2 linked regions of the Syntrophobotulus glycolicus DSM 8271 genome follow. The main gene of each other region encodes a partner of the protein of the gene in region 2 in a complex. Links are inferred from orthologs where the notes say so. Each region holds a gene or a part of one and is shown on either strand. Other genes may lie near its edges. The genes, in order: SGLY_RS00145 and trxA.

The links.
Region 1: the proteins of trxA (region 2) and SGLY_RS00145 are in contact, whole or in part, in an NMR structure (PDB 2IPA), measured with the Bacillus subtilis proteins. The link is inferred for Syntrophobotulus glycolicus DSM 8271 from one-to-one orthologs.

What each region holds. Positions count from the first base shown.
Region 1 is NC_015172.1:19,463-35,355, reverse strand. Bases 7,593-10,277 are described here. They hold SGLY_RS00145 (arsenate reductase ArsC), read left to right. Parts: upstream 7,593-8,579; coding sequence 8,580-8,975; downstream 8,976-10,277. Other genes in these bases: SGLY_RS00130 (heavy metal translocating P-type ATPase), read left to right, coding at 10,129-10,277; SGLY_RS00135 (cation transporter), read left to right, coding at 9,746-9,967; SGLY_RS00140 (ArsR/SmtB family transcription factor), read left to right, coding at 9,364-9,720; arsA (arsenical pump-driving ATPase), read left to right, coding at 7,593-8,569. Outside these bases: MobP3 family relaxase, read left to right, coding at 1-110; SGLY_RS00190 (DUF3991 and toprim domain-containing protein), read left to right, coding at 374-1,675; SGLY_RS00185 (VirD4-like conjugal transfer protein, CD1115 family), read left to right, coding at 1,742-3,565; SGLY_RS00180 (helix-turn-helix domain-containing protein), read left to right, coding at 3,577-3,843; SGLY_RS00170 (ArsR/SmtB family transcription factor), read left to right, coding at 4,334-4,669; SGLY_RS00165 (DUF2703 domain-containing protein), read left to right, coding at 4,662-5,207; arsB (ACR3 family arsenite efflux transporter), read left to right, coding at 5,204-6,256; more of arsA, read left to right, coding at 6,833-7,592; more of SGLY_RS00130, read left to right, coding at 10,278-11,970; SGLY_RS00125 (signal peptidase II), read left to right, coding at 12,364-12,936; cls (cardiolipin synthase), read left to right, coding at 12,968-14,509; SGLY_RS00115 (sigma-70 RNA polymerase sigma factor region 4 domain-containing protein), read left to right, coding at 15,350-15,769. UniProt on the Bacillus subtilis protein: Catalyzes the reduction of arsenate [As(V)] to arsenite [As(III)]. In vitro, can dephosphorylate para-nitrophenyl phosphate (pNPP).
Region 2 is NC_015172.1:2,110,665-2,113,817, forward strand. Bases 409-3,153 are described here. They hold trxA (thioredoxin), read right to left. Parts: upstream 2,071-3,153; coding sequence 1,747-2,070; downstream 409-1,746. Other genes in these bases: SGLY_RS10440 (hypothetical protein), read right to left, coding at 409-1,550; SGLY_RS10450 (metal-sensitive transcriptional regulator), read right to left, coding at 2,091-2,399; aspS (aspartate--tRNA ligase), read right to left, coding at 2,510-3,153. Outside these bases: more of SGLY_RS10440, read right to left, coding at 1-408. UniProt on the Bacillus subtilis protein: Participates in various redox reactions through the reversible oxidation of its active center dithiol to a disulfide and catalyzes dithiol-disulfide exchange reactions.

The sequences.
Region 1 (15,893 bases), 2.1 Mb from region 2 along the record:
TGAAACCACCCGGCCAGAGAACCGACCGTAAGCTCCTCCGCAAGCTCCGTGAGAAAAAGCAGGCGCAGGGCCATGCGAGGGATGACCACGAACAGACCATGTCATTATAACGATTGGAGGATAACCGTGAAGAAACAGAAAAAGAAAATTGAGCAGCCGCCGATCAAAGAGAAATCGCTCCAGACCTATTGCCGTCCTGTAAAAAGGGCGGCTTTTTTTCATAGAATCGGCACTCGCCATAAATAGGAGGGGGATCATGGGTGTATATGTGCATTTTACAGATGACCAGAAATACCGTGCCAACAATGTAGACCTCGTGGATTTTCTCCATCGGCGCGGTGAGAAGCTAATCCCCAGCGGCCGGGATAAGCGGTTGGCGTCCGACCACAGCATTACCGTCCGGGGAAACGAGTGGTACGATCACTCTGCAGAGAGCGGCGGGTATGCCATTGACTTCGTGCGACAGTTCTATGGCCTCACCTTTCCTGAGGCTGTAACCATGCTGCTGGGCGGTGAGCAGGGCGAAGTCTATCGACCCGCCTCACAAAAGAAACAGGAGGCGAAACAGCCCTTTGCCCTTCCGAATCCCCACAGCGATATGCGCCGCGTCTATGCGTACTTGGTGAAAACCCGGCTCATCGACCGTGAAGTGGTCAGTTACTTTGCCAAGGCGAAGCTCCTGTATGAGAGCTGTGAAAAATCTAAGGACAGCATGAAGGAATACCACAATGCGGTCTTTGTGGGATACGATGAAAACGGAGTTCCCCGCCATGCCCATAAACGAGGGCTCTATACCGAGGGAACCGGCTTCAAAGGAAATGTGGATAGCTGCGATCCGGCATACAGCTTCCACCACATCGGCACAAGTAACCACCTCTATGTGTTTGAGGCTCCCATCGACTTGCTGTCTTACATCACCCTGCATCCCAACGACTGGCGGAACCACAGCTATGTGGCGCTCTGCGGTGTTTCCGAATACGCCATGCTGAAGATGCTGGAGCTGCATCCGAACCTAAACCATGTGGTTCTGTGTCTGGATCATGACGAGGCGGGGATCGAAGCCTCGGAGAAATATCACGATCTGCTCATAGAAAAGTGTGTTTCATGTGATAGGGATTTGTCCATACACAAGGACTGGAACGAGGATATCAAGGCAAATCACGGATTACCGGCAATCCCTGCTGAGGAACATCCCCAGCATTTAATCCGGGATGAAATATGCCGGGAGCTTACCGAAACGTCAATGACTGTGAAATCCAACTGTTCCGCCAACACCCTGTCAGCCCTGCTCGTAAAAGCCCGATCCCATCTGCATTGGGGACAATTTTCAGGGGTGGATGAATGTCTGAGGGAAATGTGTCGCCTCTCCATGGCTGCTGCTGCGAGGGAGTATCGGCAGATGGATCACAGCCGGAATCTCTCCACGGTGCAAAGCCGCCTGCATAGTGGTTTCAGGACTTATGAAAACCGCGGACATCTGAAAACCCGGCTGGATTTACTGGAATCCGATATCATGGCTCTGCAGGGCTTTGAGCGTGTGGTGACCGCCGGTGAAAAGGAAAAGCTGGCAGAGTGCTATGAACGCATTGCCTCCCACGGCCTCAAAGGAGCGATCCTGCTGGAGAAATACCGGCAAAAGATGGAGCAGACCCAGGAAATGAAACTGTCTATGTAATCCCGGCAATAACTCCATCCCCGCTTCTGACATTCTAAATGAATTCAGAAGAAGGAGGATACTATTATGCCGTCTCAGGTCTATATTTTAATTGCAGCGGCCGCCGTGATGTTTTGTGTCATCGGCGGTCTTTCCCTTTTGGCTCACTATTATACCCTAAACGGAATCAAGTCCCGCACGGTAGGTGATGGCCAGCATGGTACGGCACGGTTCGCATCAAAACAGGAAATCAAAAATACCTATAAGCACATCCCCTTTCAGCCGGAGCTGTGGAGGCAAGGACAATGCCTCCCTACTGCCGCCGAGCAGGGAATCATTCTCGGAAGCGTAGGTGCAAAAAATAAAGTTACGGCAATGGTGGATACTGACGATGTCCACTGTCTCATGATCGGTGCCTCTGGCGTGGGGAAAACTGCATACTTTTTATACCCCAACCTGGAATATGCCTGTGCCTCCGGCATGAGCTTCCTGACCACCGACACCAAGGGCGACCTGTATAGAAACTATGGAACTATCGCCCGCAACCACTACGGCTACCATGTGGCGGTCATCGACCTAAGAAACCCCACCCGCTCGGACGGCAACAATATGCTCCATCTGGTGAACACCTACATGGATCAGTACCTTGCCGATGAAAACAACATTGTGGCAAAGGCAAAAGCAGAAAAATACGCCAAGATTATCTCCAAAACCATCATCAACGCCAGCAACGAGAATTACGGACAGAATCAGTTTTTTTATGATGCCGCAGAAGGACTCCTGTCCTCAGTGATTCTGCTGATTGCCGAGTATTTGCCCCCCACTGAGGTAGATGGGAAAAAGGTGGACTGCCGCCATATCATCAGCGTGTTCAAATTGGTTCAGGACTTACTCGTGCCCAGCAAGGTAAAGGGGAAAAGTCAGTTTCAGCTATTAATGGATAAATTGCCATCCGACCACAAGGCCCGCTGGTTTGCAGGAGCAGCCCTAAATTCCGCGGAGCAGGCTATGGCGTCGGTACTTTCCACTGTGCTATCCCGTTTGAATGCCTTTCTCGACTCCGAAATGGAACAGATTCTGTGTTTTGAAACATCCATTGATGCGGAGAAATTCTGTAACGAAAAATCCGCTCTGTTCATCGTATTACCAGAAGAAGATTTGACCAAATACTTTATGGTCAGCCTTATGATCCAACAGCTCTACAGGGAAATCCTTGCGGTTGCGGATGAAAACGGAGGCAAGCTGAAAAACCGAGTAATGTTTTACTGCGATGAGCTCGGAACGCTTCCAGCCATCGAATCGCTCGAATTAATTTTCAGCGCCTCACGCTCTCGCCGGCTTTCTATGGTACCAATCATACAGTCCTTCGGCCAGCTCGAAAAGAATTACGGCAAAGAGGGTTCAGAAATAATCGTGGACAATTGCCAGGACACCATCTTTGGCGGCTTTGCCCCCAACAGCCAGACCGCCGAAGTGCTGAGTAAAGCATTGGGCAGCCGCACGATCATGAGCGGCAGCGTGAGTCGTGGTAAGAATGACCCCAGCCAATCCTTGCAGATGATGGAGCGCCCTCTCATGACACCGGACGAATTGAAATCCATTCCAAAGGGCAGCTTTGTCGTGATGAAAACCGGCACCCATCCCATGAGGACAAAGCTGCGGCTGTTCCTTGAATGGGGCATCCGTTTCGGAGAGGCTTACACCATGGAGGAAAAAGCTCATCGAAAAGTGGTCTATGCCGATAAGCAGATGCTGGAGGAAAATATCGTCCGCAAGCACACGGCCTGCCTTATGGTGGACGAAGAAACCGGGGAGATATTGGAGCCGCCGTCCAGAACAGGAACCCTTCATACCCCGGTAGCAGAACCATCTGAAAACACCATGCGCCGCCGTAATGTACTCAAAACGTAAAGGAGGTTCCCATGAGCTACTTCAACCACATTTATACCGCTTCGCCCGATGAGATTCCCCATCGGGCGAGGGCTGTTTATATATATATTTGTGACCGGGCAGGAAAAGGAAAGGACTGCTGGCCTGCGGTAAAGACCATTGCTTCCGATCTGCAGCTTTCCCGCAGCACCGTCAAGCGTGCCTTACATGATCTGGTGAGGGCGGGACTCATTGAAAAGGAGCCTCGCTTCCGGGAGAATGGGAGCAATACCAGCAACAGACTTATTTTAAGAAAATAGCAGGATGCGGCAAAGCGAAAAGACAGAGTTCCCGCCAAGGGGGTACTCCGTTTTTTTGCTGGACCGAGGTGCGGTTCGTGGTGAACCCACCGGAATCTCTCACTCTAAGAAGATATTATCACAGAAAAAGAACAAGGTGTATCTTACTATGTTTTTATGTAACATTTTGGAGATCTTCTGGAACATCCCGTGATACCTGACAGCGTGGAGCAGCTCGGAAAGCAGTTTAAACATTTGATACCGGAACAGATTGAAATGATTAGCGAAATGGTGGAGGTAAATGATCAAAAAGCACACCACCTCAAAAGAAAAATGGCAGTAAACGAATAAGAGTCTCTCTCAGAGGCTCTTTTGCTATTGATAAAGTGATTGAAAGCTATCCTTGATGTGCGAAAAAACTTTCTATAAAAAATCATGACTTCACATTGACGAATTTCGATTTGAAACATATAATATAACATATCAAAGTATTTAGATTTGAGGTGTTGGTATGAACTATTACTTAGAGAACACAAAAGTGTTCAAAGCATTGGGCGATCCCAAAAGAGCCATGATTGTGGATATGCTCTCCTGTGGAGAACTTTGTGCCTGCGAGATTTTAGAGAAGTTTGAAATGTCCCAATCCACGCTGTCCCATCACATGAAACTCCTCTGCGAATGCGGACTTGTCAAGGCACGGGCAGAAGGCAAATGGACGTATTATTCTTTGGATGATGATGCCATCGGCAAAACAAAGCAGTTTTTCTGGGCGATCACATCCGATAAAGAAAATTGTATTTGCAGAGATAAAACAAATTGTTGTAAGGGGTGTAACGAAAATGAGTAAATGTTGTTGTTCTTCTGAAAATTGCTGCCAGCCAGAGCCGAAAAAGTCAATAAACATTGATTTTCTTTATCTGGACACGACCGTTTGCGGCAGGTGCCAGGATACGGAAAAAGCTCTGGACGACGCAGTTTCCGGCGTAGCCGTGGTGCTGAATGCGTCAGGATATGAAGTCAAGGTAAATGAAGTGAACATCACAACGAGAGAGTTGGCGATACAGTATCATTTGGTCAGCTCACCGACCATCCGTGTGAACGGAAACGATATTGCCGTGGAATCGCGGGAATCAGTCTGCGAGGACTGTGGAGAACATTGCGGTGATACCGTAGATTGCCGTGTATGGGTATATAACGGAGTCGAATATACATCCCCTCCGAAGGAATTGATCGTGGATGCCATTCTACGGGAAGTGTATAACCCCAATCAGGGCGAGCCGGAGCGTGAAGCCTATTGGCTTCCAGAAAATCTGGAAACATACTTTATAGCCAAGACACACAAGGATGAAACGGAACGTCAGGGAAAGGGCGGTGATGTGATATGAGCCAAGAAAAAAATAAAGGTATTGGCTTTTTTGAAAAATATCTAACCGTGTGGGTGCTGCTGTGCATGGCGGCTGGAATCCTTGTCGGAAAATTCCTGCCCGGCATTCCAGATGTCTTGGAAGGATTTCAATACGCCGGGCAGAACCTCCCGATTGCCGTACTCATTTGGATTATGATTTTCCCCATGATGATGAAGATTGATTTCCAGTCTATCAAGAATGTGAGGAAAAATCCTTCAGGCATCCTTATTTCCAGCGGTAGCAGCTGGCTCATCAAGCCCTTCCTCATGTTCGGGTTAGCAACCCTGTTTTTCAAAGTTATCTTTCAAGCCTTCATCCCAGCGGATTTGGCACAGGACTTCGTAACAGGCGCAGTATTGCTGGGCGTAGCACCCTGCACGGCGATGGTGTTTGTATGGAGTCATCTGACCAAAGGCGATCCGGCGCATACCCTTGTACAGGTTTCGGTCAATGACCTCTTGATTCTCGTATTGTTTGTGCCATTGGTACAAATCTTGTTGGGAGTAAACGGCGTTACGATTCCTTGGGATACGCTCTTCTTTTCCATCGTATTATTCGTTGTCGTTCCGCTGGCTGGCGGCGCACTTACGCGCTTTCTGATGATACAGAAAAAAGGCATAGAGTATTTCAACGAAAGATTTCTCCCCAAGTTTGACGGCATCACGACCTTGGGGTTGCTGCTCACCTTGATTATCATTTTTTCCTTCCAAGGTGACATTATTTTGGAACAGCCTCTGTTCGTTTTGCTGATCGCAGTACCGCTGGTTCTGCAAAACGTAATCTCCGCCAACTTTACCTACTTGATATGCAAGTGGACAAAGCAACCACACAATATTGCGGCTCCGGCTTCTCTGATTGCAGCCTCGGACTTCTTCGAACTTTCTGTAGCGGTAGCAATTGCCCTTTTCGGTCCAAATTCGCCGGTTGTGCTTGCTTGTACGGTGGGCGTATTGACCGAAGTCCCCGTTATGCTTTTGCTAGTACGCTTTATTAATAAGACCCACCACTGGTTTCTAAAGGAGGTTTAAATGGTGTATATATGCTATTGCAACAAAGTCAAAGAAGCAGATATCATGAAAGCAATTACAGAAAAAGGTGCAAAAAATGTAGATGATGTTATTAAGATTACCGGAGCCATGCAAAACAGTAATTGCGCTGTAAATAATCCGAAGGGAATTTGCTGTTACTCAGATATTGTGAAAACTTTTAATAAATATAGGGAGAAAATTATTATGAAAAAAATGAAAATCTTTGAACCCGCCATGTGTTGCCCGACCGGGCTTTGCGGCTTGGGTGTTGACCCTGAACTGCTGCGTATGTCCACGGTACTGGAAACACTGAAAAAACATGGCGTTATTGTTGAACGTTTTAACTAGGGCAGCGCACCGGCAGAGTTTATCACCGACCAGACCATCAATGCCTATATTAATGAGAAAGGCACAGAGGGACTGCCCGCTGTGATGCTCGATGGCAAAATTGTCATCACAGGTCGGTATCCCACCAATGAAGAATTCACAAAGCTGCTCGACCTTCCTGAAAATGTGCTGGGCAAGCAGAAAAAATCCGAGTCCGGCGGAGGCTGTTGCAAGGGAGGTTGCTGTTAAATGAATCAATTCGATCCCGGCAGTATCAAACTGACAAAGTATCTTTTTTATACCGGCAAGGGCGGCGTTGGTAAAACCAGCGTTGCCTGTGCCACCGCCGTCTCCCTTGCGGACAGTGGGAAAAAGGTGCTGCTTATCAGCACCGACCCTGCTTCCAATTTACAGGATGTCTTTTCGATGGAACTGACAAACAAAGGAGTGCCCATCTCCGATGTGCCGAATTTAGTGGTAGCGAACCTTGACCCCATACAAGCGGCGGCTGAGTACCGGGAAAGCGTGATCGCGCCTTATCGCGGCAAGCTGCCCGCATCTGTCATCACGAATATGGAGGAGCAGCTTTCTGGCTCCTGCACCATAGAAATTGCGGCATTCAATGAGTTTTCCAATTTCATTACGGACGGTAAGGTTCAGCAGGAATACGACCATATTATTTTTGATACCGCCCCTACTGGACACACCCTGCGGATGCTTCAGCTTCCGTCCGCTTGGAGTAATTTCATCAGTGAAAGCACCCACGGTGCATCTTGCCTCGGTCAACTCTCCGGCTTGGAGAGCAAGAAAGCCATTTACAAGCAAGCCGTGGAAACACTGGCCGACGGAAGCCTGACCACGCTACTCCTTGTCACCCGCTCGGAAACCGCGCCGTTCAAGGAAGCGGAACGTGCTTCCGGCGAATTGTCCGCGCTGGGCGTCGACAATCAAATGCTGGTTGTCAACGGAATATTGATGGAACATAACGATGATCTATCTTCCAGTCTGTACGAAAAACAGCAGTCTGCACTTGCCGCGATGCCGGAAAGTCTGAGGGCGCTTCCAATCCATAGCGTTCCTCTGCGAGCTTACAATGTCACAGGGCTGGAAAATATCCGCGCCTTGCTGAACACCGATTATTTTACTGCTCCCGTGCAAACGCTAAATGCCACGCATATTCCTGCGCTGAACGATGTGATAGATGAGTTAGCGATGGAGGGCAAACGTGTTATTTTCACGATGGGCAAAGGTGGTGTGGGTAAGACCACCGTCGCCGCCGCCGTTGCGCTGGGGCTTGCGAAGCGCGGAAAGAAAGTCCACCTCACTACCACCGATCCCGCCGCGCACCTGAAGTTTGTGCTGGATGAAACTGGCGGCGTGTCCATGAGCCATATCGACGAAGCCGAGGAATTGAAAAAGTATCAGTCCGAGGTGCTTTTCAAAGCCCGCGCGTCCGGCATGGGCGATGAGGATATTGCTTATGTCGAGGAAGATCTACGTTCGCCCTGCACACAGGAGATCGCCGTATTCCGCGCCTTCGCCGAGATCGTCGAAAAAGCTGACGATCAGGTGGTGGTAATTGACACCGCCCCCACAGGGCATACCCTGCTTTTGTTGGAATCCACACAAAGCTATAACCATGAAATTCAGCGTACCAAGGGCGAAATCCCCGAATCGGTGGCGCAGCTGTTGCCGAGGCTGAAATCCGAGGAAACCGAGGTACTGATTGTGACCCTGCCGGAAGCGACCCCTGTTTATGAGGCGCACCGCTTGGAGGACGATCTGAAACGGGCGGGCATCGCCGCCAAATGGTGGGTGGTCAATCAATCCCTTTATGGCACGAACACCACCAATCCTATGCTGGTGTCAAAGGCGGCTGGCGAAGTGGAATGGCTCAACCTCATCGACGAACACGCCGGTGGCAAATTTGCCCTGATCGCGTGGAGCGCAGAGGAAATCAAGGGCGACAGTCTGCTGGCGCTGTAAGGAGGTAAAAATGATAAAAGTTGCATTTATTTGTGTTCATAATTCTTGTCGCAGCCAGATTGCAGAGGCGCTGGGACGGCATCTTGCCGGCGACGCTTTTGAAAGCTATTCGGCGGGAACGGAAACGAAGCTGCAAATCAATCAGGATGCCGTGCGGCTGATGAAACAACTTTATGGCATTGACATGGAAGCGACACAGCGCAGCAAACTCTTGTCCGAAATCCCGCCTGTTGATATTGTCGTTACAATGGGCTGCAATGTCGAGTGTCCGTATCTGCCCTGTAAACACCGCGAAGATTGGAGGCTGGATGATCCAACGGGCAAAAGCGACGAGGAATTTATTCAGGTTATAAAACAGATTGAGCAAAAAATGCTTGAGCTAAAAAATTTTGTGGGGGTTCTTTAGTAGTAAAATCATTGGCTGTAAATGCTAAATTCAAAAAAGCCAATTAAAGTCATTGATTTTAATTGGCTTTTTTGTTTAGAGCAAAACAGAATTTCCATTCAAATTCCTTTTGGATGAATATAAAGTTAAGAGATTTACACTCACTCAATCGAAAAGACTTGCATTGGTATCCCGCACTTTTTTTGCTTAATTGATTGTAAACTTCGTGCCACATGACTTCCGTTCCACGCAGCAGATAAACTGCTACGAACCACTACACAGCCTGATCTCGTGTTGGGATGATTTTAAAAAAATATTCTAAAAACCCCTTGACAATTGAGTATATATTCAACTATACTATATACAGTTGAGCGTTTGCTCAATTAAAATTTCGGAAGGAGGACTAATTATGTCTGTCAGAAGCGATGTTTGCGATTGTGATGTTATACACGAAGAAACCGTCACCGCAGTAAAAACAAAAATGCTTTCAGATGATACTTTTAATATTTTGACGGAATTTTTGAAAGCTGTGGGAGATGGTACAAGGATCAGAATTTTATGGGCTCTGGATGTCAGTGAAATGTGTGTCTGTGATTTGGCAGTCTTGCTTGGTATGACAAAATCCGCTATATCACACCAGCTACGCACTTTGAAACAGGCAAATCTTGTCAAATTTAGGAAAGATGGTAAGATTGCTTATTACTCTCTCGCGGATGACCATGTGAAAATCGTTTTGGAACAAAGTTTAAGCCATGTAACTGAATAAAATTTAATTATAGGAGGAAAATAACATGAAAAAGTCATTTAGGTTGGAAGGACTGGACTGCGCCAACTGTGCGGCGAAAATCGAAAAGGACATCAAGGCGCTGGACGGCGTAACCGAAGTAACCGTAAACGCTATGACGACTAAGATGGTTCTTGTGGCAGACGACGACAAAATGGACGAGATTATTAAGACCGCTGAAAAAATCGTCAAGAAGCATGAACCTCATGTTGTCGTAAAAAAGGCGTAAACATTTACCGGCAATAATTCCAGCTTTTGGCGTAACACTTCAAAGCGATACGCCAAAAGCGAAGGAATTTAAAAAATTCAAATTTTTTTGCGACAATAGTTGAGCGTTCACTCAATGTTACTCGTCATTCTCTTATAGCAAAGATAAGAAAGGAGTTCAATATGAACAAGAAGCTTGTAAGAATTATCATAGCAGCGGTTATTTTCGTAATCGGGCTGCTAGTAAAAACCGACATTGTTTGGCTTAGTCCCGCTATCTTCATTGCCGCCTACATTGTAGTGGGCAGCGAAGTCGTAATAAAAGCCATCAAGAATATTATGCAAGGCCAAGTTTTTCAGGAAAGCTTTTTAATGACCGTGGCGACCGGTGGCGCACTTATCATTGGGGAATATCCAGAGGCCATTGCCGTTATGCTGTTTTATCAGGTTGGCGAATATTTTCAAAGTTATGCCGTTGCGAAGTCGCGGAAATCCATTGCAAGCTTAATGGATATACGTCCTGATTACGCAAATGTTAAGAGGGGCGATGAATTGGTAAAAGTCGACCCTGACGAAGTTGCGATTGGCGATATCATCGTTGTCCGTGCTGGTGAAAAAATCCCGCTTGACGGCAAGGTGCTTGACGGCAATTCAATGATTGATACGTCCGCTTTGACCGGCGAATCTGTTCCGCGCGAAGCTGGTGTTGGCTCTGATGTTTTGAGCGGCTGTATCAATGTGAACGGCGTACTGACGATTGAGGTCACAAAAGAATTTGGGGAATCGACGGTCAGCAAAATCCTTGATCTCGTGGAAAACGCCAGTAGTAAAAAGGCGAACACCGAGAATTTCATTACAAAATTTGCACGAGTTTATACTCCGATTGTTATGGCTGCCGCACTGTTGCTTGCAATTATCCCGCCTCTGTTCTTTGGTGGTACTTGGGGCGACTGGATTTACAGGGCTTTAACTTTCTTAGTGGTTTCCTGCCCTTGCGCTCTGGTTGTTTCTATTCCACTCTCCTTCTTTGGCGGTATCGGCGGCGCGTCAAGGCGTGGTGTGCTTGTTAAGGGTAGCAACTATTTAGAAGCTTTGGCGCAGACTGAAATCGTTGTGTTTGATAAGACGGGGACATTGACAAAAGGCGTATTTAAAGTACAAGAGGTAAATGCTATCGGCATTTCCGAAGCAGAACTGCTGGAACTTACCGCACATGTTGAGAGTTATTCCAATCACCCCATTTCACTCTCTTTGAAAACTGCTTATGGGAAAGATATTGACAACGAAAGGATTACGGATGTTGAGGAAATCGCAGGCCACGGCGTCAGCGCAACGGTTGATAGTCGTAAAGTTTTCGCAGGAAATACAAAACTCATGCAAAAAATCGGCGTTAAATTTTCTCAAGACGAAATTATTGGAACAGCCGTACACGTTGCTGTTGATGGCAAATATGCGGGATATATTGTAATTGCTGATGAGGTTAAGGAAGATGCAGCGGAAGCGATTAGATTGCTAAAAAAGGCAAATATCCGTCAAACGGTGATGCTGACGGGCGACGCCAAGAGTGTGGGAGAAAAAGTTGCCAAGGAATTGGGGTTAGATAAGGTTTACACAGAGCTTCTTCCCGGTGACAAGGTAGATAAAGTAGAGGAACTGCTGGCTCAAAAATCAGCTAAAGGCAAGCTGGCCTTTGTAGGCGATGGGATTAATGACGCACCAGTTTTAGCTCGTGCCGACATTGGTATTGCGATGGGTGGCTTGGGTTCCGACGCGGCTATAGAAGCCGCCGATGTTGTAATAATGACCGATGAGCCGTCCAAACTAGCTACAGGTATGAAAATTTCACAGAAAACGCTAAGAATCGCACAACAGAATATATGGCTGGCTTTGTCGATAAAAGCAATTGTGCTTGTACTCAGTGCACTCGGTTTTGCTACCATGTGGGAGGCTGTGTTTGCAGATGTTGGTGTGACGGTTATAGCGGTATTGAACTCTTTCCGTGCTTTAAACACAAAGAAATTATAATCAGGTCAAAAGCCTGTTGTATCGGAAGCGATAAGTAAAATGTTAATTGTCCTGATTGCCTTGTTAGTTGGGATTTTGTGAACTTGCTTTGGTAGCGCAGTTGCTATTATAACAAAAGAAGTTTTCTGAAAATATGGCGAATTGCCTTTTAGTTTTCGCTGGTGGCGTAATGATGAGCCTTGTGTTCTTTGAGCTTATGCCGGAAACTTTAGAGGTATCAAATGTGTGGATGGTGGCCGGCGGCATCCTCATTATTCACTGAGATAAGGGGCAAAGTGAGAATCATTATATGAAGATTATTTTATTCGGTTTATTGGTGAAAGCAGTTGAGCTATTGAGCGCGATTGAATTAAAGCATAAACAGAAAATATGTTGTATGGAAAGGTGTGTGGCATGAAAAAGCAATGGCTTATCACAGGAATCTTGGCAGCAGTTGATCAAACAATAAAACTGCTGATAGCTCATTTTGCGATAGATAAGATGATTATCTGGATACCGAGTGTTTTGCGTTTTGAGCCTTTCCAGAACACAAATTTGAATTGGTTTGCAAGTATGGCTAATTTTAAGACTCCTGTAATCGGAATGATCTTTTTACAGATAACGGCTATAGCAGGATTGCTTTTATTCTATCGATTCCAAACATATAAAGTTGGTGCAAAGAGTCGCTTGTTGAGTGGAGCATTCTGTTTTGCATCTGCTGGCATATTATGTTCATTTATTGATGTAGTGTTCTGGGGCGGCAGCCTTGACTTTATTGGTTTATTCAATTGGTTTATTTTTGATACAAAGGACGTATTTCTGAACACGGGATGGATTTTGGCTCTAATTTGGACGTGGCGGCATGAAAAAAAGCTAAAAAAGTCTTATTCAAACGATCTCAATACAGAAGATATAGCTTTTGCTATATGGTTTCGGAGCGGATGCAAACTCCTTCCCAACACAACGTCTGAATATACCAGAATATAAAATATATAAACACAATTGAGAGGTGGTCACAGTGAAGCGAAAAGAAAATAGAAACTTGACGGGCATATTTCGTATCGGTTTGGCCACCCTTGTTGTGATTTTACAACTTTTATTTATCTATTTTATCATCAATATACTCAAAAACTATGCGGTATATTTTTATGCACTCATTCAAATTATAGCGGTAATAAACATCTTTATTATGGTGAGCAAAAGTAAAAACACATCTTACATAATCGTATGGCTTATTATAATATTTATCCTTCCGGTTTTCGGTTATTTCCTATATCTCTTATGGGGTCGTTCCGATGTGTTCGGACGATGTATAAGAAATAATCGAATAAGAGCGGCTATCCAGCACGGTTCCATGTATTTATATAAGGACCCGGAAGTTTACGCCGAACTCGATCAAATCCATCCGTCAAGAAAAAGAATAGCAGGATATTTAGGCAGGAAAGGATTCCCTCTTTATAAAAATACAACGTGTGAGTATTTCTCGCTTGGCGAGTATCAATTTGAAGCAATGATAAAGGATATTGAAAACGCTGAAAGATACGTTTTCTTGGAATATTTTATTTTAGATAGTGGGGAGCTTTGGGACAGGATTTCAGAAGTATTGATTCGCAAAGCCGAACAAGGAGTGGAAATACGGCTGATGTTCGATGACTTTGGGAGTATTGTTACAGCACCAGATAATCTGATTAAGGCTCTTAACAGTCACAATATTCAGGTGTTGCGTTTTAATCCAGTTCATCGGTATATTTCATCCTTTTGCTTCAATTGCCGTAATCACCAGAAAATTACGGTCATAGACGGCTGCGTTGGGTATACAGGGGGAACGAATCTTGCTGATGAATATGCCAACATATACCCAAAGCACGGCCATTGGAAAGACACGGCAATCCGGCTTGAAGGCGACGCGGTTTGGGGTCTGACCTCAATATTTCTTCAGATGTGGGATGCTGAAAGTGGAGGAACTACAGATTACGAAGCTTACCGGTCTGTAGTGAACTACGAGGGTCAAGGCTTCTATCAACCATTTTCAGACGGGCCTTCAAATAATCCCGATAACCCTGCCGAGGTTATGTACCGCACGATGATATATAATGCAAAGAAATATGTTTATATATCTACCCCCTATCTTGTCATTGACAACTCCATGAAGGAAGCGTTGTGTACATCCGCACAGGGAGGTACAGATGTCAGGATTATTACTCCAAAGATATGGGATCATTGGTATGTGCATATGGTAACGCAATCGAATTATGGAGAGCTGCTGGAATCGGGTGTTAGAATCTATGAATATACCCCGGGGTTCATCCATGCAAAGACTATCATAAGCGATGATGATCATGCCATTTGCGGAAGCATTAACATGGATTACCGGAGCTTTTATCTCCACTTTGAAAACGGTGTGTGGATTTGCGGATCGCCTGTACTCCAAGACATAAAAAATGACCTCCAGCAAACATTTGATGTTTGTGAAGAAATAAGTCTTGATGAATGGCGTCGCCGTCCCTGGCACATAAAATGCGTTCAATCGTTCCTTAGATTGTTTGCTGTATTCTTTTGAGATTAATTTGTTATGAAGTCAAAAGAATAGCACTCATGTTGTCCCTATCATCTTGGCAATTTCAACGGATCTATAAGACGTAGTTCATCCCAATTTGCCGGAAATCGAGGGAATGTATCTATCCACGAAAATGACGGATATAAAAGGTAATTACCGTTATTTGACTGAATTGGAGTGCTTAAAAAAGAACAGAGAGCTGTTCTATCAGTATTGCTTTAAGGAACTGAAGCTATGTATATGGCAAAAGCAGAAGGAAGAAATAGAGTGAAGGTGTTATAAAATACCTGTTCAATGCATGAAGTTTAACGATGCATAGAGAAAGTCCAGTAAAAATAAAAATAAAGCCAAGGGCAAACCCATCAAAAGATGGGGACGCAAAGCCATAGGGTCTAAGGTGCTTTACTGCGCTATGATAGCCTGGCTGCCAAAAACCATGCGGAGCCTGCCCTCATTCAAAGGGCAGGCTCTATATCTGTCTGTCGGTTTTTGACGGATAAACAGGATATCGGGATACCGGCTTTCGCCATGCTCCGGCGAGAGGGGTATCCTATGGGGTTTTATACTTATAAGAGGTGGCAATAGAGCAGACAGAGCTCGTACATATTACCCACCACCCAAACAATCTCATATTGTAATTTTGAAAAAGTCAGCATTTCGCCATGGGCGCAGTGCTGACTTTTTTCTTTCGACAAAAAAATCTATACTCCGACCATATTTACCATATTCAGGGGAAATGTGGCATGTTTCTAATATAAGCAGGTCGTTTCCACGCTGCCGCTCCCCTCCGCTTCTGACATTTTGACTCACCATCAAAATTTCAGAAAACGGAGGACAAGCCATATGGCAGAAAAGAAAGAGTATCAAATCAAAGTTCAGGGGCAGCTCGTCCCTGTCACCGAAGAAGTCTATTTAACATATTACCGCATGAAACGCCGTGAACTACATCTGGAGGAAAAGGACGCAGCACATGGTGTGTTTTATTACAGTGCCTTGGATACGGAGGAAACCAATGGTGAGGATGCGATTTCAGATCTCTCTTCTCCCCGTGTGGAGGATATTGTCACGGACAAGCTGATAGCCGAAAAACTCCACTTGTGCCTTTCCCAGCTTGCCAAAGAGGAACAGGAACTGATTTTTACTCTGTTTTTTAAGAATAAAAGCGAGCATCAACTGGCAGCGGAAACTGGTATCCCGCGCATGACAATCCACGACCGAAAGGTTAAAATTCTGCGTACTTTAAAAAAACTTATGGAAAAGTAAAAATTTTTCCGTCCAACCCCCTCACGAAACCGGATTAGTAGTGAGGGGGTTTTTCTCATTCCCTCCATGGTTCCTTGAAAACTTAATATCCGATGACCTGAACACGTTAGCTGACGGACCCCGA
Region 2 (3,153 bases):
TCATCATGTAAAATACATAATTCCAGTGAACGGTCATAGACAACGATATCCGCCCCGACAGGACCCAGGGCCTCCGTATCAATCATCAGCCCGATCCTCATATGCTTATGATCGATCTTGTTCCCTTTTCTTTGTCCCTCCACCGCCACCCTGGCCTCATAGATCTCCCCATTTTCCCGGCAAGGAATGTTCATCAACAGAAAAGCATTTTCTTCCGAACCGCTTTGCAGCCAAATCTGTTGCCCTGTAATCTGGCTCAGCAGATTTTCCAATGCCGCCTTTTCCCCTGGCGGAATAGTTCTATGGCCGAAAAGATAATCCATAATCTTTCCTTTGAGCTCGGGCTCAGAATGCTCCTGTTTGTTGAGAAGCTTTTCCGCCAATTTATTTTCATGCTCTAAGCCAAGCATCCTAAAGAATTGGAGGATGCTCCCGGCATCAATATCCTTCCATTGGGGTATGGCTTCAGACAGGTTTGTGATGATCGCATTTGTCAGTTCGCTTACTTTCCCGAGATCATCGGCCGGCAGCACAGCGGCCGTCGTTTTATTCTCTATTTCCCTGAAATTCTCGATCAGGCTCTTGACCTCATCATTGAGGGGAATCCCCCTGTTTAAAACAGCCTTATCTTGAGTGATTCTGACCAGGACCGCGCCTTCATCGCTGATTTCCCTCACAACAGCCGGAAAGGAATCTCCTGTTCTTACCTTGGCCTCGACATTGGCCGCTATCTTCTGACCGCCGATCCTGATTTCCGCTTCGCCATTGCTCTGCATCTTAATGATATCGATCACTACTTTTTGGCCGACTTCCAGAATCATTCCCTGGCCAATTTTCTCCGAATTAATATTTATGGAGTTCAAAGCTCCTCTGTTCACCGCATTGGGCTCTCTGTTGACAACAAAGGGCTCTCTCTGCACAGCATTGGATTCTCTGTTTATCGTCCCTGATTCTCTGCCTGCGGCAGCGGGCTCCTTATTTGCGGCACCAGACTCTCTGCTTGCGGCAGCGGGCTCTCTGTTTATCGCAGCGGGTTCTCTGTTTATCGCGGCGGACTCTTTGCTTATGGTGTTGGCCTCTCTGTTCCCGCCAATAGCTTCTCTGGCCATGGGATTGGCCTCTCTGTTCTCCCCACCGGCACCCTGGTTTCTATTCATCCTGTTTGCGGCCCCCTCGGCCTCAAAGGTGTCCCTAAGGCCGGGATCCTGGTTGCTGTTCTTCCCTTCTGTCGTTTGATTGAAGGAAACAGCCTTTCCGTTTTTGCTCAAAATTCCCATTTCCAGAATAAGCTTATCCTGGTTGGCCTTAAGCAGTGTAACGCTGTCTTCACTGATCTCACTGATGACGGCTGTAAAAGACTCTCCCGCCTTGACACTGTTTTCAAAACTGGCTAAGTATTTCTGATTGCCGATAGAAACTTCAGCCTGGCCGCCATCCTTTAAGCTGATGATATGAATGGCCAGGCTCTCCCCGACTTTGAAGGAGATCCCTTCGACCAGGTTGGCGATTCTCATCGGAAGAATCAATGAATTCACATAGTTTAGTCCCATATCACTTACCACACTTATGATTTTATCTTCTAGCTAAACTATCGTAAGAACTGCTGAAATCCTGAATATTGACCTGCCCCTGAACGGCAAACGGCCATCGAATATTGCTAAACATTCGATGGCCGTTTATCTGGCCGCACGAGGCTTCCCTTAAGCCCTTCCCCATAAACTCTCCAAACCCTGAAGCTTTCTGATTTTACAGGCTGGAATCAATGATTTTTACTAAATCCCCTTTACCTCTGAACCCTACCGTCTTTTCCTTGATCTGACCATTTTTAAATAAGAGGAGCGACGGAATACTCATAATTCCATATTTTTGGGCAATCTCGCCCTGCTCGTCAACATTAAGCTTGCCAACAATCACTTTCCCGTCATAGTCTCCGGCCAATTCTTCCACTACCGGACCAATCATCCGGCAGGGACCGCACCAGGAAGCCCAAAAATCCACTAAAACAGGCTTGTCGGCATCGAGGACTTCATTCTGCCAGTTTTGAGAAGTAAATGTTTTTACATCAGCCATTGTAAATCCCCTCCTAATGTTTATTTGATGAATCGGTTAAGCAAGTCCATTAAATTATCTATCTCTTTTTCCTTCTCGCCGTTCAAAACATTTTCCAGACATTGCTTCGAATGGGTCTGAAAGATTAAGATTCCCACTTTATTCATTGCCGCTTTCACCGCCGCGACCTGAACCAGCACCTCGGAACAGGGCTTATCTTCCGTAAGCATACGTTGAAGACCCTTGACTTGACCCTCAATTCTCCTGAGTCTCTTGAAGACGTCTTCCCTGGTCAATTCTTGATCTGAGTCCTGATTTGATCTGTTGTTGTTCATCTTTTCTTCGTTCATCAGAAGCTCCTGCTCACAATACCCCAAGGGGGTAGCTTTAACCTCACTATAGCCTTAAATGATCCACTTGTCAATAGGATTGTTTGATCTGCTCAATGATTCTATCATGATCAATTATTCTGGGTTTTATTCTGTCCATTTTTGACGCCGCTCTCTGTTTTGATGTGCAGTTCTTTCAGCTGCTGCCCGGACACTGCCGAAGGCGCTTGCATCATCAGGCAGCTGGCACTTTGCGTCTTGGGAAAGGCAATCACATCTCTGATGTTATCCCGGCCGGTCAAAATCATGATTAGTCTGTCTAAACCGAAAGCCAGTCCGCCGTGGGGCGGAGTCCCGTATTCAAAGGCATCCAGCAGATAGCCGAATTTTTCATGAGCTTCTTCCTCGGATAAACCGATAAGCTTGAAAATCTTTTCCTGAATATCGCGCTGATGGATACGGATACTGCCCCCGCCCAGCTCCATGCCGTTCAGCACCATATCATAAGCTTTGGACCGCACGTTAAGCGGATCAGTATCCAACAGCTCCCTGTCTTCATTCATCGGCGCCGTAAACTGGTGGTGCTTGGCGGCAAAACGCTTTTCTTCCTCATCATATTCCAGAAGCGGAAACTCCGTAACCCAGAGACAATTGACCGCATCCCCGGGGATCAACCGCAGGCGTTTGGCCAGCTCTATCCTCAAGTTCCCCAAAGCATGAAAAACAATATCCTCTTTATCGGCGCAGAAGAAAATGATATCACCGGTTTCTCCGC